2 regions of the Virgibacillus sp. GM2-2 genome follow, and region 2 is predicted to be linked to the other one. Evidence: predicted binding sites of a transcription regulator. Region 2 holds the regulator's gene; the other holds the start of a gene.
The links. Region 2 encodes Rex, which represses fermentation and respiration genes when NADH is low (regulators of the CRP and FNR family bind a similar motif). Its sites were predicted from a motif close to TTGTGAAATATTTCACAA; they were not measured.
Positions count from the first base shown of each region.

Region 1: the regulator Rex is predicted to act here: its motif matches at 4,819-4,836, upstream of qoxA (cytochrome aa3 quinol oxidase subunit II).

Region 1 is NZ_JBUZWC010000014.1:672-13,202, forward strand. Features, by position in the region: partial or broken gene tnpC (IS66 family transposase) at 1-93, opposite strand, end outside; gene tnpB (IS66 family insertion sequence element accessory protein TnpB) at 100-309, opposite strand; gene tnpA (IS66 family insertion sequence element accessory protein TnpA) at 303-626, opposite strand; gene qoxD (cytochrome aa3 quinol oxidase subunit IV) at 912-1,193, opposite strand; gene qoxC (cytochrome aa3 quinol oxidase subunit III) at 1,195-1,791, opposite strand; gene qoxB (cytochrome aa3 quinol oxidase subunit I) at 1,788-3,737, opposite strand; gene qoxA (cytochrome aa3 quinol oxidase subunit II) at 3,829-4,701, opposite strand; partial or broken gene ACY9Z2_RS14620 (NAD-dependent succinate-semialdehyde dehydrogenase) at 5,198-6,639, shown strand; gene ACY9Z2_RS14625 (CAP domain-containing protein) at 6,816-7,883, shown strand; gene ACY9Z2_RS14630 (hypothetical protein) at 8,001-8,132, shown strand; gene ACY9Z2_RS14635 (IS4 family transposase) at 8,353-9,591, shown strand; gene ylbD (spore coat protein YlbD) at 9,970-10,344, shown strand; gene ACY9Z2_RS14645 (YlbE-like family protein) at 10,356-10,586, shown strand; gene ACY9Z2_RS14650 (YlbF/YmcA family competence regulator) at 10,646-11,089, shown strand; gene ACY9Z2_RS14655 (YlbG family protein) at 11,156-11,431, shown strand; gene rsmD (16S rRNA (guanine(966)-N(2))-methyltransferase RsmD) at 11,749-12,321, shown strand; gene coaD (pantetheine-phosphate adenylyltransferase) at 12,318-12,531, shown strand, end outside.
Region 2 is NZ_JBUZWC010000013.1:90,971-103,501, forward strand. Features, by position in the region: gene groL (chaperonin GroEL) at 1-1,427, opposite strand, end outside; gene groES (co-chaperone GroES) at 1,470-1,754, opposite strand; gene ACY9Z2_RS14500 (CPBP family intramembrane glutamic endopeptidase) at 2,043-2,756, shown strand; gene ACY9Z2_RS14505 (YdiK family protein) at 2,764-2,961, shown strand; gene ACY9Z2_RS14510 (hypothetical protein) at 2,992-3,570, shown strand; gene ACY9Z2_RS14515 (DUF2268 domain-containing putative Zn-dependent protease) at 3,699-4,538, shown strand; gene ACY9Z2_RS14520 (hypothetical protein) at 5,022-5,285, opposite strand; gene ACY9Z2_RS14525 (DUF3231 family protein) at 5,495-6,514, shown strand; gene ACY9Z2_RS14530 (redox-sensing transcriptional repressor Rex) at 6,561-7,199, opposite strand; gene moaC (cyclic pyranopterin monophosphate synthase MoaC) at 7,202-7,696, opposite strand; gene ACY9Z2_RS14540 (ABC-F family ATP-binding cassette domain-containing protein) at 7,827-9,749, shown strand; gene tsaD (tRNA (adenosine(37)-N6)-threonylcarbamoyltransferase complex transferase subunit TsaD) at 10,030-11,040, opposite strand; gene rimI (ribosomal protein S18-alanine N-acetyltransferase) at 11,037-11,486, opposite strand; gene tsaB (tRNA (adenosine(37)-N6)-threonylcarbamoyltransferase complex dimerization subunit type 1 TsaB) at 11,479-12,186, opposite strand.

The DNA.
Region 1 (12,531 bases), on a different contig from region 2:
CGGTTCCTCAACCGTTGGATCTGTCGTAACCTCAGTTTCATTAAAAATGGATAATTGATCCGGGTGGATTTTCTCACTGGAGGAACCGAATCGTTCCAATCAACGATAATGTAACCAGAATCCGTTGTGTTCCCATTGAAGGATTTTTAACTTATCCCGTTTTCGATTACAGAATACGAATAAACAAGGGGAAAAAGGATCAAGTTGAAAACACTCTTTTACAATAACGGCGAGTCCATCAATGGACTTGCGGAGATCTGTGCTGCCACGTGCTAGGTAAACCCGTTCATAGTGAAAATTGGTCAGCATGGATTTTGTAGCACATGGATCACATCGGATAAAAGTGTACGGTCGGTACCAGAGCGTACCTCGACAGAAATAAATCCAACGTGAATAAAAATAGGATCCTGTCTAGAAAAGGAGTTTGTCAATCGATCTTCTACATTCACTGTCAACCATTGTGTACTAGATGAGGAAGTCTCATCTCCTTCAAATCGCTTGATCCAGTAGTACATTTGATGAGCCTTTATTTCATGTACACGACACCAGGCAGCTACATTTTCACCACTGGCTTTCCATGCATCATAACGATTTTTCCATTCTATTCTTTTGTCTTCTTTGGTCATCTACTAACCTCCCAATTAACTTCTAGGAAGATTATCGCATGGATGGCCAAGTATTAAAATGTGGGAAGTATTTGACGCTTACAGATAAATGACATGTCTATATAATATATTGCAACGGAAAGCCCTTTCTATAAGTTCATTCTTTTCATATGGTTACGGTTATACCATTTAAATTTAGAACATGAGAAAAGTCGAATATTAAGTCCGGTAATATGTATGAGCATTGACGTAATGAAGCGGTTATAATCAAAAAAAGAGAACGTCAAACGACGCTCTCCTGGATATTTAATAGCCCCAAACTAATGTTAATAAAGATCCGAAGATGGTTACTAGAGCAATAAACAAACCAAAATATACGTTCGTATAGATGGGATGTTTGTCCATTGATTCACTTGTGTGCATAAATACAGTTAGTTGCACTCCAGCTTGTGAGAATGCTGTAACTAAAAGTATAGTTATGCCCATCTCAAATGACAAGTCAATGAAATATATGGATAGAGCAACTGCTGTAAGAAGCAATGAGAAAACATACCCCATTACTTGTTTAAAAGGGAATAATTCTTTCATATTACATCATTCCTTTCAAGTAGACGAAACTGAAGATGAATATCCAAATTACATCTAAGAAATGCCAGTAAAGAGAAAAGATAAATGACTTATTACAGGTTTCGGGTGTTAACCCACGCTTTTTTATTTGAATGATTATAGAAGTGCCCCAGAATAACCCAAATCCAACGTGCGCACCATGTGTACCTAATAGCGTAAAGAGTGCAGCTGAAAAGCCACTAGTTTGAAGAGATAGCCCTTCATGCACATATTGGGTAAATTCATATATTTCAACCCCTAAAAATCCAAGCCCAAGTATAAGCGTAATGAGAAAGAAATTAATCATCGCTTTCTTCCTACCAAGCCTCATTGCGTTTACCCCCAACCCAATCGTAAAACTACTGGTTAAAAGTAATAATGTTTGGGCGATAAGCGTGTCAACTATAAAAACTTCACTACCTGCTGGGCCATTCCCAATTCCCTTAAGTAGTATAAAATATGTTGCAAAAAGTGTAGCAAAGAGCGCGATTTCAGCTCCTAAAAAAATCCAAAAGCCTAGTATATTAAACTCATTTTGTTTTGTACTATATTCTAGAGGTTGAGAATGATCTATTTTCATTTTCTTACACCTCCTGATTTTTCTTCCGTTTTTTTAATTTCTTCGACGGATATATGATACCCATGATCTATTTCAAATGAACGATAAGCCATGCAAGCGAAGATGCCTATTGTAGCGATTATAGCAACGGCCCATAAACTAAAGACAAAAGCAAATCCTAATACGAAGAAGAAACAACACATTACAAATGGCATACCACTATTATTTGGCATGTGTATTTCTTTATATTTACCTCTAAATAGCTGATAGCTTTTTTTCTTCGAATCCCAGAAAGCTTCTGATGAATTAACTTGTGGCGTAATAGCAAAGTTATATTCTGGTACTGGACTATGTGTAGCCCATTCAAGAGAGCGTGCATCCCATGGATCTGAACTATTGTCTCTTGATGCATAGCGAGTGCTATAGTAAATGTTATAAACAATTAAAATAAATCCAACCGCTAGCATTAATGCTCCAATAAATGAAAGCATATTCCAAATACCGAAACCAGTCGATTCAGAATATGTGTACATTCGGCGAACTTGACCATCTAAACCTGAGATGAACATTGGAAAGAAGGCAAGACATACACCAATTGCGATGAACCAGAAGGAAGATTTTCCAAGTCTTTCATTTAACATGAAACCAAACATTTTCGGCCACCAGTAAAAGAGACCGGCAATCATAGCGAAAACAACTCCAGGTATAATAACTAAGTGAAAGTGTGCTACCAAGAACATCGTATTCGTATATTGGTAGTCTGCACTTGCCATAGCAAGCATTACTCCTGTAACTCCTCCAATGGTGAATATTGGAATGAAACCGACCGAATAGAGCATTGGGGTGGTAAATGTAATTTTACCTTTCCAAAGCGTGAGTAACCAATTGAAAATTTTCACCCCAGTTGGAATTGCGATAGCCATTGTTGCAATTGAGTAAATACTATTCACTAATGCTCCTTGTCCCATTGTATAAAAATGGTGAACCCAAACTAAAAATGAGAGTGCAGAGATCGATACTATGGAAACTACCATTGATTTATAGCCATATAGGTTACGACGAGCAAATGTTGGAATAATCTCACTATAAATACCGAACGCTGGCAAAATTAAGATATATACCTCTGGGTGTCCCCAAACCCAGAAAAAGTTTACCCAAAGCATATCCATACCACCATTAGTTGTTGCAAAAAAGTGTGTTCCAAAAAGGCGATCCATTGTTCCCATTGCAAGTGCAACTGTTAATACAGGGAATGCAAAAACAATGATTAGATTCGTAATTAGGGCTGACCATGTAAACATGGGCATTTTCATTAATTTCATACCAGGTGCTCTCATTTTAAGAATCGTAACAATAAAGTTAATTCCAGTAATTAAAGTACCAAGACCCGATATTTGTATCGCTAACATGTAATAATTCGTTCCTGCTGATGGACTGAATTCATTTCCAGCAAGCGGAAAATAAGAAGACCACCCTGAATCGGGAGAACCTCCTAACACAAACGAGATGTTAAACAACATTGCTCCCATAAAATATAACCAAAAACTGACTGCATTTAAACGCGGAAATGCAACATCGCGTGCGCCTATTTGAAGGGGAACAACGAAATTCATTAAGGCCATTATGAATGCCATAGCCATAAAGATAATCATCACTACTCCATGAGTAGTAAAAATTTCATTGTATTCCTGAGCATTTAAAAATGTGTTCTCAGGTATTGCGGTTTGGGCACGCATCATTATCGCGTCTACACCACCACGAAATAGCATTAATAAAGCAGAAAATAGATACATAATACCTATTCGTTTGTGGTCAACAGTTGTTAGCCATTCACGCCATAAATATCCCCACTTTTTTAGATAAGTTAAACAAAAGATTATTCCTGCAATAGTTAAGGCAATAGCAACCATTGAGGCATATATCGTAAATGTAGGATTTGGTACGGCAAATCTTTCAAAGAAATCCATTTTTTGGCTCCTTTCGCTAGATACATTGATTAATAGGAAACTTCGGTATAAAACTTATAAACAATTAATTACTATTTTTCTCTGAATTCATTTACTCCATTTTTTGCTCCGTCTGTATATTTGATTTGCCTGCTCCATGATGTCCACTTGGAGGTGGGGAAAACCCTAAATGTGTGCCATTAAATGTTAACTGTCCAAGGTGCCCAGGCTCTAACAACTTATCAAACTTTTCTTCTGTGAGAGATTCGGCAGTAGCTTTTATCTCTTCAACCCATGTTTTATACTCGTCTTTGGGAAGTGCCTTTACATTAAATGTTTGTTTGGCAAATCCTTCACCAGTGAACATTGCATTCCTACCCATATATTCTCCAGGGGTTGTAGCTGCCAAATTCAATGTATTAACCATAGATTCCATCCCGTATTTCTGTCCTGCAAGCTGTGGAATCCAGAAACTAGACATTGGTCCATAGGCGTAGATTTTAAATTGTATTGGACGGTTTGTTGGAATAAACACATAGTTAACCGTTTCAATGTTTTCCTCAGGATAACTAAAGTGCCACTTCCAGTTAGATGATGCAGCATAAATAACCAATGGTTCTTTGTCTTCGAAACCTTTTGGTTTACCTTCTACTTCATATGTGCTTTGTACAGTTACTACTGATAGGAAAATGACAATTAGAATTGGAATCCCGACACATATACTTTCTACAATTTTGCTTCCTTCAATATGAGGAGGTTTATAATCCTTACTTTGTTTAGAAGCACGGTATTTTGTAAGCATAACGATCAAGAGTACGAAAACTGCTACTACAATTATCAACATTGTCCAAATAGATATCATAATGACATCTGATATTGTTGCAGCTTGTGGGCCTTTTGGATTTAAGATAGTTAATGGTTCACAACCAGTTAGCAGTACTAAACCAGTAATAAATAAACTTACTAAACCCCATTTTGTTTTCATATGTAGTCCCCTTTCTTTTATCCATATATTTATAGAATTGAATAGTTTGTGTTTATTTACACCCAAGGTACAAATCTATAGGTAATCATAAGGGAGCATATAATGTAATTCAATATAATGTGAAATACTTCACATATTGTTCAAAAGTAATTAACTAATCTGTGACAGCTTTTTAGACATTTGTTGAACAAATGATGCGAATAATTGAAGGAACCCATATCATGTTTACGATCTTTCAACTTGTGTGTTGGAGAGAACGAAAATTATAAGAATCCTCATGAAATGTGTAGTTTAAATTACGAATAAACCGATCTTTTTGTGTGTTAAAATTTAGATGTTTATGTTTAATTTTCTATAAAACTTTTCATTTAAGTTCCAAAAATCACGGTTCAGTATAATGCTGCCGTATGTTCCGCTAAGAAAAAAAGCCATAAACTGCATAGAAAAAACTTATATATGGAAAAATAAAAAAGGATAATCCAAAGGAGGGGTTTTAATGGTACAACAATTCGACTATTTAAACTATATTAATGGGGAATGGGTTGGCGATAGTTATAATAAGATTAAAGTGTTCAACCCTGCAACTGGAGAGAACATCGGATCGATCCCTGACGCTGATGAAGAACATGCAAAACAAGCAATTGAAGCGGCGTCTCAAGCGCTTCTTGAATGGTCCAAGAAGTCAGCAGCTGACCGTAGTGATGTGCTAAGAAAATATTTTGATCTCATCATGGCGCATGAAATTGAGATTGCCGAAATCATTACAAAAGAAAATGGTAAGCCATTAAAAGAATCTAAAGGTGAGGTGCAATATGCCGCATCGTTTATAGAGTGGTATGCCGAAGAAGGTAAGCGAGTCTATGGACGTACGATTCCTGGTAAGAGAGAAAATCATCGTATTAAGGTGATTAAACAACCTGTTGGTGTTGTTGCAGCAATTACCCCATGGAATTTTCCAGCAGCTATGGTTACAAGAAAACTTGGCCCTGCGCTAGCAGCGGGCTGTACATTTATCGTGAAACCATCTGAAGAAACACCTTTAACGTGTATGAGACTAGCAGAATTAGCTGAGGAAGCAGGTATTCCAAAGGGTGTTTTCAATGTCGTGAATGGTAATCCAGAAAAATTCTCAGAAACAGTTATGACCGATATGCGCGTTCGAAAATTAACGTTCACTGGTTCAACACCCGTCGGAAAATTGTTAATGAAGCAGGGGGCTGAGCAAGTTATGAAACTTTCCCTTGAACTTGGTGGGCATGCACCAGTAATTGTATGTGATGATGCTGATCTTGAACAAACCGTTGAGATGTTAATAGCCGCTAAGTTTAGAAATAGCGGACAAACCTGTATCGCAGCTAACCGCGTTTATGCTCAATCAAGTATTTACGACGAACTTGTTAGACGAATGACCGCTGAGGTTGAAAAACTTAACATTGGTAATGGATTGGAAGAAGGTGTTGATGTTGGTCCCCTAATCAATAAAGAAGGTTTGGAGAAAGTAGGACGTCATGTCAAGGATGCACAGGAAAAGGGAGCAAAGGTAACTACTGGTGGTGAAGGCAAAGCAGATCCTCATAAAGATACTTACTTTTATAAGCCGACTTTATTAGCTGATGCAAATCATGACATGGTTATTATGAACGAAGAGACTTTGGACCGGTTCTTCCTATTGCAAAATATGACCATGATGATGAAGCAATAAAAGCAGCAAACGATACATCGTTTGGTCTAGCTGCTTATTTCTTTACACAAAACATATCAAGGGGGACCCGTATCTCAGAAGGACTTGAATATGGCATTATTGGATGGAATGATGGTATTCCATCAGCAGCACAAGCTCCGTTTGGTGGTACCAAACAAAGTGGGTTTGGTCGTGAAGGTGGGCAAGAGGGTATTGAGGAATATCTAGAGGTGAAATATATATCTCTTAGTATCTAATTATGATGAGCTAAATAGGATTTCCCCATTACCAATTTTATATTTCGTGTACCTTATCCTATAATCATAATAGTAGTTTATATCTTATGTAATTTCATGCTGTGCATGTTTTACTATATTGGACATATAGTTAATGTATACATACTCTAGATAAAATACGAGAAGGAGAAGTAGACATGCGACTATTCCGAACGATATATATGCTTTTACTATTAGTTTTTAGTGGATACTTTATATTAAATATTTATGATGTCACTCCTAAAGAAGCTGTAATGGACATTGGTGAAAAACTAAATAACAAAACAAGCTTATTGAAGTCGAAGTCGGTACCAGAAAGAAACCCATTTTCGATTGAATTAGAAGGTGAATTATATCACTGGATAGGTAAAAACACTGATCAATTAACGAAAGAGTTGGGGGAGCCCGTTCGGAGAGATTTAAGTGCTTATGGTTATGAATGGTGGGTATATACAGACGAAACAAAGCAACATGTTCAATTCGGTGTAAAAGATAATACCATAACAACTCTGTATGCAACGGGAAGTAACTTATCTTTATCGCCCATACAGATTGGACAATCATATAACGAGGTGGCCAAACAATTCTCTTTTAACAGTGAAGTAACATTACACCAAGGAATTTCATCTTTTACGTTTAAATTAGATGATAAAGAGATGAGCATGCGTCCGTTAGTAAAGTTAACGGATAACGTTTTTTTGCAATGTTATTTTGATACATTTACTTCAACCTTATCGTCGATTAGGGTGATGACTGGAGATGTATTGTTAAAGCAGCGTCCTTATGCCATTGAATACCGTGGAGAGCTACCTGAAGCACCTACTCCCACTGATAAGGAGTGGGAAAAGATTGAAAGTGGTATGGAACAACAAATTTTTTCCATTACCAATGTAATGCGAACCCAGCATCAAAAATCCCAGTTAAAGTGGGGAGAAGCAGTTAGTGAAGTAGCCTTTCTCCACAGTAAAGATATGGCTGTCAACAACTATTTTTCCCACTATGGATTAAATGGAGACGGTTTAAAAGAACGCTTAGCGGCCAAAGAAGTATTTTATCTTGCTGCAGGTGAAAATATTGCAGCGCAATATCCAGACGCTCCAGCTGCGATGCAAGGCTGGTTAAATAGTAAAGGACACCGAGAAGCGTTGTTAGATGAAAAATATACACATTTAGGTGTTGGAGTTTATCACTTCTATTACACACAAAACTTTTTACAGAAGCCATAAAAAACCTGAAGGGTTAAATTATCCTTCAGGATTTTAAATTTTTGGTGAGAGTTAACAATATCTTTAGATATATTAATTGATTCGCAGTTGAAGTAAACTGCGAACTAATGAAAATTTATGATTAGTGTAACAGCAACGTTGATTTCTACTGCGGACAAGGCTAGTGAAGTAACATTTTCGAGCGTACTGGAAAGGATGCATGCAGGATGGCAGCTAGCGGACACACGATCCCTTATTTGTGAAAAATAAGGGTAAATGCGGTTGTTATCGGACACAGGATACCTTATTTAGTAAAAAAGCCTGATTTCAACCTGTTTTTGCCTAAATAAGGTATCCTGAGTCACTAGCCTTGCAAATGTATCCACAGGCCGTATATTCATGAAAATATAATCTAGACAAACCAAAAAAAATCTCCTATTGTAGAAGCTAAGCCCACGTTATCCGTGACTTCTACAAAAAGGAGATTCTTATGGATAACATTAGTATATCAAATCAATCCGTATTAAGTAAATGTTTATCTTTATTACCTATTAATACATTATCAACGGCTTTTCTAGATTTGGGAGTGAAAAAGCTGACCACCCCTAATCTAATGAGAATTTTCATCGCTGCTCAGCTAGGGAATTGGGCTTCCTACACGGAAATGGAGGAACAAATACGGGCAAGAAGAGATTCCGAAGATCTTTTTGGGCTTTCTGACATAAGCGGTTCTCAGCTTTCTCGACGGATGAACACTTTACCTACCACGTATACGCAGCAATTATTTTTCATGGCCGTAAAGAAACTTTACGAACTTACTGCCCATAAAAAAGGGCACCCTACATTTGGGAAGCTGCATGTCATTGATTCGTCTTCCCTTCACCTTGGTGGCATACTCGGAAAATGGGCTTATGTCACGTATAACCGAAGTCAGGTTAAGTTTCACACTCGATTAGTTGTTGCGTCCCTTGATGAATCTTTTCCCGATCGTGTTATTCCATCTACTGGAAATGTGGATGACCGGGAGGTCGTCACGTCGTTGGTGACCGATCCAAATGCCACCTATTTATTTGATAGAGGGTATGTAGATTATACGAAAATGGACGAATGGATAGATCAGAATTTTTGCTTCGCGATGCGTATTAATGACAAAAATAAAGCAACGACACTAGAAACCTTTGAGGCAGATAGCGAAAAAGTAACGATGGACGCAAAAGTGATACTAGGGAGTAAAAGCATTCAGATGAGGAATGCCATCCGTTTAGTTGAATTTACAGATGAAGAAGGTCGTTTTTACCGAATCGCTACAAATCGTTGGGACCTAAAAGCAGAAGAAATTGCAGCATTATATAAATGTCGCTGGATGGTCGAACTCTTCTTCAAATGGTTGAAGCAACACGTACGTGTTACCAAACTTCAAAGTACCAAACCGCAAGGTATTTGGAACCAAATTTTCTTTGCCATGACTGCATATTGTCTCGCTTTGTATGTTCGAACCATAGAAAAGACCAAGAAAACCACGTGGCGTGTGCTAGAGCTCCTCCGAATTTACGGAGAACAGTCATGGCATGCGTTTTGGAACGTATTACATCGAAACCCAAAACGACCCTCAAAGGGTAGACAAAAAAGCAATAAACCTAGAAGTCCAGTAAAATTGGATGATGGTGGCGTGGCTTTTGTAAAACAAGTTGGAGAAAGACGTTCGAAAACAGTAAAATATAATAAATAAACTACCAAAAAATGGATAACTGGGCTGATTTACTGCACCCAATCCGCTTTTTGGGTTTTTATCAGAAAAAAGAGAATGGTAAATTTTTACATAACATATTATAAAAGGGATATCGGTAAGATACCCCCTTTTTGTTAGATATGTGGATACATTTGCAAGGCTAGTGATCCTGAGTCCGGTTAACCCATGAAACATACCCGAAAAGTAAAAATAAGGGCTTCTGTGTCCGCTACCTGAGAAATGCCTGGTCAACATGTCTAGTTCGCAGATTACTTTTAACATACATGCAGTAACTTCTAGATTTATGTTAATTAGCACAAATACTTTTGGTGGGCATAAACTATTAACAACAGTAATTCAAACCTGAGGTGACCTGAGATGAGTGATAAAGAATTAGATTCATCTATAGTAGAATTCCGTAAATTTTTGAACGATCATCCTAAACTTATCCAAGAAGTCAGAAAGAGTGATAAGTCCTGGCAACCATATTATGAAAAATGGGTTTTACTCGGTGAATCAGACCCTTATTGGGATAAATATAAATCCACGAACAAAAAAGAAAGCAATACTTCCGGTATTATCGAGAAGCTTCAAAAATGGACGGAAAACAAAGATATCGATCAAATACAAGAAAAGGTTAAAGACTGGAATCAAACCATTACCGTTATTCAAGGGATGCTCAATCAATTTCAAGACAATAATCAGGGGAATTATTATCAGCAACGCTTTAATGAAAATAAGTACAGAGATTGAGATGTGATGTTATGGATCGAAACAGCTATCATTATTTAAAATCACAACCTGCGTTACGAAACTTTATTAGACATAACCCTGAATGGTATAGATACCTTTCAAGAGAACCAAACAGAATAAACGAAATTGAAAAGGAAGCGAAAAAGTTTTATGGTAAATCATTACCCCAGCAAATTGAAAAAGCTAGCAATCACATTTCTATGATTAAGATGTTAATCCAATTAGCAGCAATGGATGATTAAGTCGTTTTAGCATTTTCATTACAGTAGGAAAGTGATAAGATGGTAGTGGGGGTGAAGATATGCTAGGAACAATGGAGATTGTTGATATACTTGATCGATCAGAGGCTCTTGGTAAAATGATTTTACAGTCAGATGTAATGGAAGCATACAACAATTCTCAAAAAGCTTTACAAGAAGACGACGAATCCCAAAAGCTTATTAAAGCTTTTACAGATATAAAAGACCAATATGAGGATGTCCAACGATTTGGTAGGTATCATCCAGATTATAGTACCATCATGAAGAAAGTTCGCTCCACCAAACGTGAAATGGATATGAATGATAAAGTGGCAGCATTTAAAATAGCTGAACGTAATCTTCAAAAATTACTAGATGAAATTAGTAAAAATGTTGCGATGAGCGTAGGGGATATGATTAAGGCTCCAAAGGATGGTGCAGCACTCTCGGATGGCGGATGTGGATGCGGTTCGGGTAGCAGTGGTTGCGGCTGCAAGGCTTCCTAACTATTGATGTAGCAACTATTATCTGATACACTAATTTTCAAATCATGATGTGAGCGAGGAAATGGTATGAGAACAGAACGACAGGGTTTAATTGTTTGGTTTCAACATATGAAGAACCTTAAACAGATAAGAAGATATGGTCATCTATTGTATTCATCAAAAAAGCTTAAATACGCTGTAATTTATGTAAATAAAGATGAGATGGATGATATAGAACATAAGCTATTAAAATTGCCATTTGTATCAAAAATTGATCGTTCCTATAAACCATTTATTCGTACAGATTATGAAAATGCTAAACCAGATAAGGCAAAAGAGTACGATTATAAAATGGGAATTTAATATAACGGATTCTATGTCCGTTTATGCATGTACAAGTCAGCTATACAATCAGTGCAAAGAAAAAACCTGCAGACAACAGATCTGCAGGTCTTTTTGTTTATTAAAAACAAAAAGTAAAGGGAGAGGAGAAATCAGAAGAAGAACTTATGGGGAAGTAAGTCTTCTTCTCACCGTGAAACAACCAAGCAAAGCGTTTGCTGTTTCATTTTTCTAGTATGTACACGATGAAAAAATATATACAAATCAACCATAATTTTTCTAAAAAACTTTTTTGTGGTAGGATTAATGTCGAACAATGTCTTTTTGAGGTGATTATAATGCGGGTAATTGCGGGTACATATAAAGGTAGACAACTTAAAGCTGTCCCGGGAAAACAAACTAGACCTACAACGGATAAAGTAAAAGAAGCGATCTTTCAAGTACTTGGTCCTTTTTTTGATGGGGGTGTATGTCTAGACTTGTTTGCTGGAAGTGGATCATTGGGAATTGAAGCTTTGAGCCGTGGAATGAACCAGGCAATTTTTGTAGATAAAAACGCGAAAGCTATTTCTACTATTCATGAGAATATTCGAGAGTTGCAGTTGGAAAATGTAACGGAAGTTTTTCGTACCGATGCTAATCGGGCGCTTCAAGCTGCAGCTAAAAGGGATTTGAAATTTGATCTAATCCTGCTCGATCCACCATATAAAAAAGCTAGCTATGAAGAATTATTAAATGAAATTGCAATGCATAATCTTTTAAATGAAAACGGACACATTTATTGTGAGCATGATAAAGGTGACGTTTTACCAGACAATCATCCTGCTTTCTCGATGGTGAAACAAGCTACATATGGAGGAACAATTGGAGTAAGTCTATATAAACACAATTTGAAAGGAGAGTTAGTATGAGCAGTTTAGCGGTTTGTCCAGGTAGTTTTGATCCGGTAACTTTCGGTCATCTAGACATTATTCAACGAGGTGCAAGTATTTTTGATGAGGTGATTGTGGCGGTATTTAATAATCAATCAAAAAATCCATTATTCTCTGTTGAAGAAAGAGTATATTTGTTACAGGAATCAACAAAGCATCTTCCGAATGTCACCGTAGATGCTTGTGATG
Region 2 (12,531 bases):
TCGAAACCAACGCCTACTGCTTCGCCTTTTAGGCGTTCTACAATGATTGATCCTTCAAGACCAGCATTGTGTGCGATTTGGCGAACTGGTTCTTCTAGTGCACGAAGTACGATGCTAGATCCAGTTGCTTCGTCACCGTCAAGTGATAGTCCTTCAACTTTTTTGTATACGTTAACTAGTGCAGTTCCACCACCAGATACGATACCTTCTTCAACTGCAGCGCGAGTTGAGTTTAACGCGTCTTCAATGCGAAGCTTGCGTTCTTTCAATTCTGTTTCTGTTGCAGCACCAACTTTAATTACTGCTACACCACCTGCTAATTTAGCAAGGCGTTCTTGTAATTTTTCTTTATCGAATTCAGAAGTAGTTTCTTCTGCTTGTGCACGGATTTGTGCTACACGTGAAGAAATTGCTTCTGGGTTACCAGATCCTTCGACGATTGTTGTATGTTCTTTTGTAACAACAACTTTAGAAGCGCGACCTAATTGCTCGATTGTAGTTCCTTTAAGATCAAGACCAAGGTCTTCTGTAATTACTTCACCACCAGATAGTGTAGCGATGTCTTCTAGCATTGCTTTACGACGATCACCGAATCCTGGAGCTTTTACAGCTACTGCGTTGAATGTACCACGAAGTTTGTTTACAACTAGTGTTGCAAGTGCTTCACCTTCTACATCTTCCGCTACTAAAAGAAGTGGTTTACCTTGTTGAACAACTTGTTCAAGTACTGGTAATACTTCTTGGATGTTTCCGATTTTCTTATCTGTAATTAAAATATATGGATCTTCTAATACAGCTTCCATTTTATCTTGGTCAGTAACCATGTATGGAGAAGCGTATCCGCGGTCAAATTGCATACCTTCAACAACTTCTAGTTCTGTATTGAAGCCTTTTGATTCTTCAATAGTGATAACACCGTCGTTACCTACACGTTCCATCGCTTCAGCAATAAGGTTACCTACTTCTTTATCTCCAGAAGAAATAGCAGCAACCTGTGCAATTGATTCTTTACCTTCGATTGGCTTAGAGATTGCTTTTAATTCGTTAACAGCAACTTCTACTGCTTGCTCAATTCCACGACGTACGCCAACTGGATTTGCACCAGATGCAACGTTTTTCAATCCTTCACGAATCATTGCTTGTGCAAGTACCGTTGCGGTTGTAGTACCGTCACCAGCTACATCATTTGTTTTTGAAGCAACTTCAGATACAAGCTGAGCACCCATATTTTCAAAGTGATCTTCTAATTCGATTTCTTTAGCAATAGTCACACCATCATTTGTAATAAGTGGTGAACCGTATTTTTTATCTAAAACTACGTTGCGACCTTTTGGCCCAAGCGTTACTTTAACTGCATTTGCTAATGTATCTACTCCGCGAAGCATTGCGCGACGAGCTTCTTCACTAAATTTAATTTCTTTAGCCATTTTGAAATGCCCTCCTTAAAATTATCTATAAGTATGTTGCTATTAGCCTACAATAGCTAAAATGTCATTTTCACGAAGAATTAAGTATTCTGTACCATCATATTTCACTTCAGTTCCAGCAAATTTTGAGAAAATAATGCGATCTCCTTCTGAAACTTCAAGCGCAATCTTCTCACCATTATCTGTTACGCGACCAGAACCTACTGCAACTACCTTACCTTCTTGTGGCTTTTCCTTTGCAGAGTCTGGAAGGACAATACCGCTTGCAGTCTTTTCTTCTTGTTCAACAAGCTCGATGACAACACGATCTCCTAGTGGTTTAATCATGTAGACAACCTCCTTAATTCATTTGCTTTTAGTTTTATTATTAGCACTCTATAACTGTGAGTGCTAATTCCAATTATTATCATAAATAATACCTGATAAAATTGCAAGTAATGAAAGTTATATTTTTAGTAAATTTTTTTTAACTTACACACCTAAACCATTCTATTATAAGCACGTATATAATTATGATAAAATAAATACAAGTAATCAAAAACATCATTAATAGCACAATATAATTTTGCATAGACTAGTAAACATATATTTAACTATTAAAGGAGTCGTTTCATTTTGACCAAGCGTTATTGGTATGTCATTTTAACTTACATAATTATGCAGTTTTCCGGTTTGTTGTTTGCACCAATTTTGTACGCTACTTTACCAATAAGTGAGTATCAAGCCATCATTTATTGGACAATCTTTAGCTTTGTTGCTGGGTTGTTCGTTATCTTATTCATTATGAAACCATACATGCAAATGCCCGCTACACGTGATGCTGCGTCATCAGGATCTATTGTATTATGGTCCATTGCCGGTGTATTTATGGCTTATTTTGCACAGTACATTGCAGTTATTATTGAAACGCAATTGTTGGGAATTGAGCAAGGATCGGCAAATACCGAAATGATTATGGAAATTACTCGGACAACGCCTATTTTTATGATTATCCCTGCTTTAGTAGCACCGATTGTGGAAGAGATTATTTTCCGGAAGATTATTTTTGGTTCTCTATACAAAAAAATGAACTTCTTTTTAGCAGCAGTTATTTCCGCATTGGTGTTTGGTATTATTCACGGGGAACCTGAGCATATCCTTATTTATAGTGCAATGGGGTTTGTGTTTGCTTTCTTATATGTAAAAACGAAACGAATATTGGTTCCGATCATCGTCCATATGGTGTTAAACTCTATTTCCGTAATCGTGCAATATTCATTATCACCAGAAGACATCGAAAAAATGCAAAAACAGCTTGAACAGATGCAAATGATTTTAATTGGGGGCTAATCGGTTTATGAGGACATCGTCAAAAAGTATGGCCATCGTATACTTAATTATGGGGTTTTTGTTTATATTTATGGCAATTAATAGTACACAAGAAGGTGGATGGGGTACCATTACCGTGCTACTAGCAGTATTTGCAGCACTAGATTTTTATGTTGCATTACGACTTTTACGAAACCATCTTCGAAATAAAATAAACAAGGAGTAGTCATTCCAAGTGACTGCTCCTTGTTTTTTTATGAATGTAGATGAATCGAAATCATATAATGAACTATCTGGACAAGTTGGAGGAAATCTTATGACTATAACCTTATTCGTTACCTTTCTAGTAATGGCATTGTTATCTTTAATTCTTATTTCCATGACAGTTTATTATCGGAATGATATCCCAGCTATGACCGGGATGCTAATCTCCATGTCTCTCGGTATGATTGGAGGATTAACAATAGGCGTTATACTAGGGATACTTTTTACAGGCAATTTATACTACGCTACGATTGTTAGTAGTCTAATAGGTATTACAATTGGATTTTTAATTGGACTCCCGATTGGTTTATTTGCCGTCCTTGATGGTACACTTTCTGGTCTCATGGGCGGAATGATGGGAGCAATGCTCGGAATTATGATTGCACCAGAATATCAGGATTCCATTATACGTATTATGTTTTTATTATTTATTTCTATCAGTATTCTTCTCCTACAAGTAATAAAGCAGGACTTCATGAATAAAAATTCAAATCAACCATTTATCATCTTATGTTTATTTGGATTCATTCTATTTATCATTATTTACAATCAACTTGGACCAATTGTTTAATCTATCCTTTTATGTTTATTAACGTAATGCAGTAGCGCAATTTCTTTAACAAAATTGCTAACGAGACATTTTGTGAACAGCCCTTTTCTTCCTATCATAAGATACTTTAATCGAAGGATTGAAAAGGATTGATTCATACGATGGCGTTAATCGATACGAAAGATTGGTTAAATCAATACTTAATTGGACGCACTGGACTGACGGAATATGATAAAGGCTTGCAACGGAACATTTTTTGCCATTATCTTTCTCCATATTTTCAGAACGTTTCAGAAGATTTACTGTATCAGCATTTACTTCAAAATGGATTTTTTGTTCCACAACCTACCGACAACAAAACAATCGAAAAGATTTGTACAAGTAATTTTTGGGAGGTCGCGGAAAACGAATTAAAAAAATTAAGCCTTGATTGGAATGGACCTGACATACCCGTATTTATTTTTCCATTAAATACAACCCACGACCAGCTACTAGTTGATTTAGGTGGCAAGTCTGGTTTGGCTCATTATGATAAGATTTTTTTATTTGTAAGTGGTGACACAACAGAAAAGGAATTACAGGCACTGATCACACACGAATATAATCACGTATGTCGGTTGAATTATTTAGATAAAAAAGAAAATAATATAACCCTGCTAGACGGAATAGTGATGGAGGGGCTTGCCGAAATAGCAGTGCTTTCAAAATTAGGTGAAGCTTATATGGCTAAATGGGCAACGCTATATCCCATTGAAGTTGCGTTAGAGCACTGGAAAAATGACTATATTTCCAATTTAACTGTCAAAAGAAACGATAGCTTATACAACGAATTGATGTTAGGTGGCAAGAAACAGCCAAAGTGGATGGGCTACAACATTGGGTATCATATTGTCTCATCTTTCTTTCACGAGGATGATAAAAGCATAAATGAAATACTCTACCACCCAACAACTAATATTCTACGTAATACGGCGTTCTGGTCTGAATGATAGAAAAACCTGATTTTCACTATTTAAATTGCGAACTAAACATGGTGCCAGGCCCTGCTCGGTAGAGGACACAGAAGCCCTTATTTTTACTTTTCATGCCTCTTTTATGGCTTAAAAGGACTCAGAATTCCTTATTTAGGTAAAACCAGGTTGAAATCAGACTTTTTGTACTGAATAAGGTCTCCTGTGTCCGCGAACAACACATTTACCCTAATTTTATGCAAATAAGGTATCTGGTGTCCGCTTATTTAATTATATAATCGATTCAGAGTAATTAAGAAGAAATACTTATCGCCAATCTTTAATGGCGAAAGCCTTAGTTGCCCTTATAGTGATATACATAAAACTAATACATTCCTATTAGTGCAAAAAAAATAGAGCCTACATTAAAAAGGCTCTATCCGTCATTTAGTTGGACTCTATTTTACAAGAACATGCCTTTTAGTTTTTACGAACTTAAAATCGTGTACATACGCTTTACTATTACCAGAAAAACAATAACGAAAGTGCTGCAATTGCTGCTAGTGACACGGCATAACCGCCACCATAGCCGTAACCACCGAAGCCACCCCAGCCCCAGCCGTAACCAAAGCCTCCAAGGTTTTGATTACCCATTGGTCTTAAAAAAACATGTGTGTTGTTGACGTTCGTAACAATTCCACGATGAACTCTTCCGTCTCTGGTTCGAATACCGACTGGGCGTCCCATATATTTTCTACATTGATCATAATAAGGATTACATGACATGCTAGTTTATTACTCCTTTCATGTTTTATGCAATGGAAAGTAATACTTTTGTCCATCCATTGTGTTAATAACATATGTATATGAAGAGTGCCCTGATTGGACAAAAACCCTGTAGTAGTTACTCTAAGTGCCATAATGGAATACGAACGAATAATTGTGGTGTTTTTCCAGATAATACATTTAGAAAATTATTTTGGAGGTAACTAGGAATGAGTGAAAATAGCCACAAACCATTAACTGCTTCTGAGATGGGAAACCTTTGGTCGTGCTATATGTCAAATAGTATGACGAAGTGTTTTGTTACATATGGTCTTCATGTTAATGATGATCCGGATATACAAGCCCATCTTCAATCTGCTTATGATCAAACAGTCCAGGCAATAAATATTATGGAAGATATTTTTCGTAACGAAAACTTCCCAATACCTATCGGCTTTACAGATCAAGACGTCAATCTAGAGGGGAAGCGCCTTTTCAAGGATACATTCTTTTTGGATTATCTAAACAAAATGGGAAAGTTAGGAACACCACAATACGGTAGATATCTGGCAACATCAACCCGTGAAGACGTAAGAGCTACACTCCAAACTTGTCTAACTAACGCTGTCAATCTGTACAATCAAACTACAGAAACAATGCTAGCCAAAGGTTTATTAATTCGAGCTCCTCATATTTCAAATCCAAAGAGGGTTAATTTTATCAAGAAAAAGTCATACATGGATGGATTTTCACTATTTAATGAAAAACGTCCGCTCAATGCAATTGAAATCTCGCATTTATCCACTAACTTGGAAACGAGTACGCTCGGTTTTATGATGTGTACTGCATTTGGACAAACTGCAAATGCAAAATCAGTAAGGCAATATATGCTTCGAGGAAAGGACATAACGAAGAAACACATTCGGATTTTTAGTGATAAATTAATCGATAATGATATACAAGCTCCCATGACGTGGGATGCTGATATTACTGATTCCACTGAACCTGTTTTCTCGGATAAGGTAATGATGTACCATAATGTGTTATTAAGTGCGGCAGGAATTGCTAACTATGGTGTAGGTTCTGCTGAAAGTATGCGTAAAGATCTTCCATTGACGTATATACGTTTGGCAGCTGAGACCGGACAATATGCCAACGATGGTAGTGATATTATGATTGAAAATGGTTGGATGGAAGAACCTCCTCAGGCTGACAATCGTAATAAATTGATCAATCAAAAACGTGAATAGAAGATAAAATCGATAAACAAAACCCAGAGGAATAGCTCCTCTGGGTTTAATTTAACTCATTTAATGGATAATGCTTTAAGAAATACACTAGTGCCTGTAACTCTACTGCTAGATCAATATGATGTACGCGTATATGATCAGGCACGGTAATTCTGGCAGGTGTGAAATTCAATATACCTGAAACTCCGGTCTGTACAAGCCGTTCTGTGATGGTATCCGCTTCACTTGATGGAACCGTTAATATTGCTACATGAACATTGTCCATTCTCTCTTCTAATTGATCTATGTGGTACACCGGTATGCCACCGATATCCTCCCCTACCTTACTTGGTTCTGCATCAAAAGCCATAACGATTTTTGTATTATTGTTTTTCATGAAATTATAGTGTAGGAACGCTGTGCCAAGGTTTCCTACGCCAATTAGTGCAACCTCTGTAACTTCGTCCTGATCCAAGGTTTCTCGAAAAAACTTTAACAGGTACTCGACATTATAGCCATAGCCTTTTTTGCCCAACGCACCAAAGTAAGAAAAATCCCTTCGAATGGTTGCTGAATCAACCTTAACGGCTTCACTTAACTCTTTTGAAGAAACTCTTGCCTTCCCTTGATGATGTAAATTATTTATAAATCGATAATATAATGGCAGTCGCTTGGCAGTAGCCTGCGGAATTTTATGTTGTGCCAAACTTACTCCTCCTTGTCATTTCGCAAGTAGTCTCCTGACTTACCGCCTTTTTTTTCAACTAAGTATGTCTTACCTATAACCATTCCTTTATCAAGCGCTTTACACATATCATAAATGGTTAATGCTGTAGCCGACGCTCCAGTAAGTGCCTCCATCTCTACACCTGTACTACCTTTCGTCTTAACAAACACCTCTATGGTTAATTCAAACATTTCATCTGCTACTTCCCAGTCAAATGAAATATCAATACTTTTCAATTGTAAAGGATGGCACATCGGAATCCAATCTGACGTTTTTTTTGCTGCCATAATTCCAGCAACTTGGGCAACCGCCAAAACATCACCCTTTTTCATCGTTTGATCATTAATTCCCCTATATATATCTTCCGTAACAAAAATGCTGGATCGCGCGATTGCTGTCCGTTCCGTTTCTTTTTTCTCACTAATATCCACCATTTTCGCTCTACCCTGTTGGTTAAAGTGAGTAAAATCTGTCATATGCTCATCTCCAAATATAACGTTATAGTACATTTTAGCAGAAAAAGGCTAATAAGTCGTGAATATATTCACAAAAATATTGCCTGGAAATTGGGTTGTACGATACACTGTTGTTACTGAGGTGAACGCAATGATTATTATGCAAGTCAATGATATTAGTAAGTCATTTGGCGCTGAGAAAATTCTATCAAATATTAAACTCGAAATAAAAGATCAGGATCGAATTGCGATTGTTGGTCGTAATGGTGCTGGGAAATCTACTTTACTTAAAATAATGGCTGGAGAATTTTCTTATGACGAAGGAATGATCCATAAACCTAAGGACCTTACGATTGGATATCTATCTCAACATACAGGACTTGAATCAACAAAAACAATTTGGGATGAAATGCTAGAAGTATTTGACTCTCTCCTTCAAAAAGAACAAGAGTTACGCAAGCTTGAAAAGAGTATGGAGAATTCATCTAGCCTTTCTGATGAGAAATATGAACAGCTTTTAAAAGATTACGATACAAAACAACAGGCATTTATAACAGAAGGTGGATACCAGTATGAAGCATCCATCAAATCTGTATTAAACGGGCTTCATTTTTTTGAGTCGGATTATCAAACGGAAATTAGCACATTAAGTGGTGGGCAAAAAACTCGTTTAGCGTTAGGAAAGCTACTATTACAGAAACCCGTTTTGCTTATTTTGGATGAACCGACTAACCATCTAGATATTGACACACTTGGATGGCTTGAAAATTACTTATCTAATTATCCTGGAGCAGTCACAATTGTATCCCATGATCGGTACTTCCTAGATAAGACAGTATCAATTGTCTATGAAATTTCCCGTAATAAGATGAAGAAATATCTCGGAACCTATAGCAACTATTTAGATCAACGTGCTCTCGATTACGAACAGGAGCTTAAAGAATACGAAAAACAACAAACGGAAATTAAACAACTAGAGGAATTTGTACAGAAGAATATTGTACGTGCCTCAACTACCAAACGGGCACAGAGCAGAAGAAAAAAGTTAGAGAAAATGGACAAACTAGACAAGCCTAAGGGTGATGAATCATCTGCTAAATTTTCCTTTACTACGTCAAAACGTTCGGGTAATGATGTCTTAAAAATTAATGACTTAGCATTTAAGTATGAAGATGGCAGTGACTATCTATTTAAAGGTATGAAATTGAACGTAAACCGAGGTGACAGCATAGCGCTTGTTGGACCAAACGGAATAGGCAAAACGACGTTGTTAAAAATGATTACTGGTCAATTTAAGCCAACTACTGGTTCCATTCAAATTGGAACAAACGTTGAAGTTGGTTATTATGATCAAGAGCAAACCAACTTATCCCCAAACAAAACTGTCTTGCATGAACTCTGGGATCATTATCCTAACGATAAAGAAAAAGACATTCGAACGGTTTTAGGCAATTTTTTATTTTCGGGTGATGATGTTTTAAAACCTGTAAACGCGCTTAGTGGTGGCGAGAAAGCCAGGTTATCATTAGCAAAATTAATGAAATTAAATGCTAATCTTCTTATATTGGATGAACCAACAAACCATTTAGATATTGATAGTAAAGAGGTGCTCGAATCAGCATTAATGGATTTTGAAGGTACAATTATTTTCGTATCGCATGACCGTTATTTTATTAATAAAATTGCCGAACAGGTTGTTGAGATTCAAAAAAACCAAGTAACGGAGTACCTTGGTGACTACGATTATTACATGGAAAAAAAGGAAGAAATGGAAGAGCGTAAACGTCTAAATGAGAGCCATCAAAACGTGCCACAGGCAGACACAAAGAAATTAAGCTTTAAAGAAGGAAAAGAAAAACAACGGGAAGAGCGAAAAATAAAGCGTCGCATAGAAGAGTTAGAAAAGCTAATTGAGGAGCAGGAAAATGAGCTTGCTGAACTGGAGCAAGAAATGACCAAACCGGAAATTTTCCAAGATCACGAAAAAACATTAGCGCTAACAAAAGAAACGGGCGAAATTAAACAAACGCTTGAACAATTGATGGAAGAATGGGCGGAACTTCAAGATAAATAAAGCAGAAGTATTAGCAAGGAGACCGTAGCCTATATAAAATTTTCATTAAAAATGCTGATTCGGTGTTACACATTGTACACTCGAATCAGCATTTTTTATCTGATAGTTATTCAGGTAATCCACAGACATATACACAGTAGTGTTGCTTAAAAACAGCTATTTAAAATAGTTATGCACATTTTCCACAACTAACCACAGGATTATCCACATTTTTTACCCACAGAAAGGGTATTGTAGGATAAGCTTTTTTGAAATATATCCACAGGTTTGTTGATAAGTTCTATTTAAGGGTTAACGAGGGATTAGCATTCATATCCCAGCCTGCCCTTCTTCCTTGCTCAAATGCAATCGTTCCTGCTGCTGCAATCATAGCAGCATTATCTGTGCATAAATGAATAGGTGGTATTAATAACGGGACATCCGATTCTGCAAATCGCTCTGCTAGTGCATTTCGCAGTCCTCTGTTAGCAGCAACACCACCGGCTATGATCACTTGTTTAACTTCGTGATTAATTGCAGCCTTGTATGTTTTTTCTGTTAACACTTCCACAACACTTGCTTGGAAACTAGCAGCAATATCTGCTGGACTTAACGTTTCACCACGTTGTTCTGCGTTGTGGATAGTGTTGATAACTGCGGATTTTAATCCACTAAAGCTAAAATTCATGCTACCGTCTTCCAACCAAGCTCGTGGAAATTGAATGGATTCTTCACCCTCCATTGCTAATTTATCAATTTGTGGTCCACCTGGATATGGTAGTTTGAGCATACGAGCGACCTTATCATATGCTTCTCCTGCAGCATCATCAAGCGTTTCACCGATGACCTCAAAATCTCCATGATCACGCATCAGAACAAGCTCTGTATGACCGCCGGATACAACCAAGGAAAGCAACGGAAACTCAAACTCTTGTTCCAGTCGATTTGCATAAATATGACCCGCAATATGATGAACTCCCACCAAAGGTTTTTGTTTCGCAAAAGCTAATGCCTTAGCGGTATTTACCCCTACAAGTAATGCACCGACTAACCCTGGTCCCTCTGTTACTGTAATTGCGTCTATCTCATTCCACGTCACTTCTGCTTGATTAAATGCTTCCTCTAGTACAATGGTCATTTGTTCCACATGATGTCTGGAAGCAATTTCAGGCACAACACCCCCAAATCGTTTGTGACTCTCGATTTGTGATGCAACTATATTTGACAGCACTTCCGTTCCATTCTTTACAATAGCCACTGCTGTTTCATCACAGCTAGTTTCAATTCCAACAATATATGTATCTTTTTTCATGATAAATTCACCCACATAACAACCGCATCCTCTTGATTATCAGTATAATAATTTTTTCGTAAACCACCAGGTAGAAGCCCAAACTTACGGTACATACGTTGTGCAATAATGTTTGATACACGGACCTCTAACGATAGCCGATTACTTCCTAACCGAATTGCTTGCTCCATCGTAAATTGAAATAGCTTTTCCCCAAGCTTATGTCCTCGATAGCTTGGTGTAATGGCTATATTTGTGATTTGTGCGTCATCGACTACTACCCATAACCCAGCATAACCAACAATTATTTCATCAACTTCTATTATAAAATAATGAGCAAATTGATTTTCCACAACCTCTTGGTAAAAGATATCCTCAGACCATGGTGTATGAAAAGAAGCTTTTTCTACTTCCACAACAGAATCAATATCAGTAATTTCCATTTTCCTAATTACTAAATCAGCCATTTTGTCTCGAATCCTTCTGAGCTTTTAACCAATTTGCCTCTGCTTCCACCAATCGCAAATAATTTGGAGTTAAACTGTGTGTATCATCTGGCACTTTACTCTTACCTGCTAATGCTAAATGAGAGGGCTTCGCTATATGAAAGTTTGGATCTGGAATAATAGCTAATTCCCCTAACTTTTCTGTAATCATATCACTATATAATTCAATGTCCTGGCTTAAGAAGAGAACGGGTTCATTTCTATCCAGTAAAAGGTTCAACCAGTCTTCCATTAGCATATTCACTTCCTCAGAGACTAACTTCATTCGATTATCTTTCCACTGATATAACCCTGTATAAACCATCCCGCGACGTGCGTCAAAAAAAGGACAAACATAAAAGTTGTAAAAGCTTCCTTGATAAGCTAACGTCTCTAGACTCGAAACGCCTTTTATTGGAATTTTTAGCGACCAAGCCATGGTCTTTGCAATGGATAGCCCAATTCGTATCCCAGTGAACGAACCTGGACCTTTTGCAACAATAATTTCATCCAAATCATTTGGTTTCATCGATAAATCACTCATCAGTTGATTGATAGCTGGCATGAGCCTTACGGAATGATTTTTCGTTAAATTGGTAACTACTTCTCCAATTACAATATTATCTTTTATAATAGCAACTCCCATAATTTGATTGGAAGTATCAATTGCCAGTACATTCATTTACCATGACTCCTCACTCTTCTATTGAAGGGCACTGAAAAAGTTAAATGTAGTATAAAAAATATGTGGATCTACCATCGCATCTTAGAATATACTGCGCTTTCCGCGGGCGAGTGTCGAGCCTCCTCGGACTTGTCTAGTTGCGGCTCCTAGCGCCTAGCAAATAGTTAGTCAGGATGAACGTAGGGGAAAATCACCCTACTTTTCACCTGCCTATCTATTTGTACGCCGCTAAACAGTCGCCTTCACATTTCATAATCGTCCTGCGGGATCTCGCCGGTCTCTTACTTCCCGCAGGAGTCTCCGTATATTCAAGATGCTAAGTTAAGGTAAAAGGTAATAATT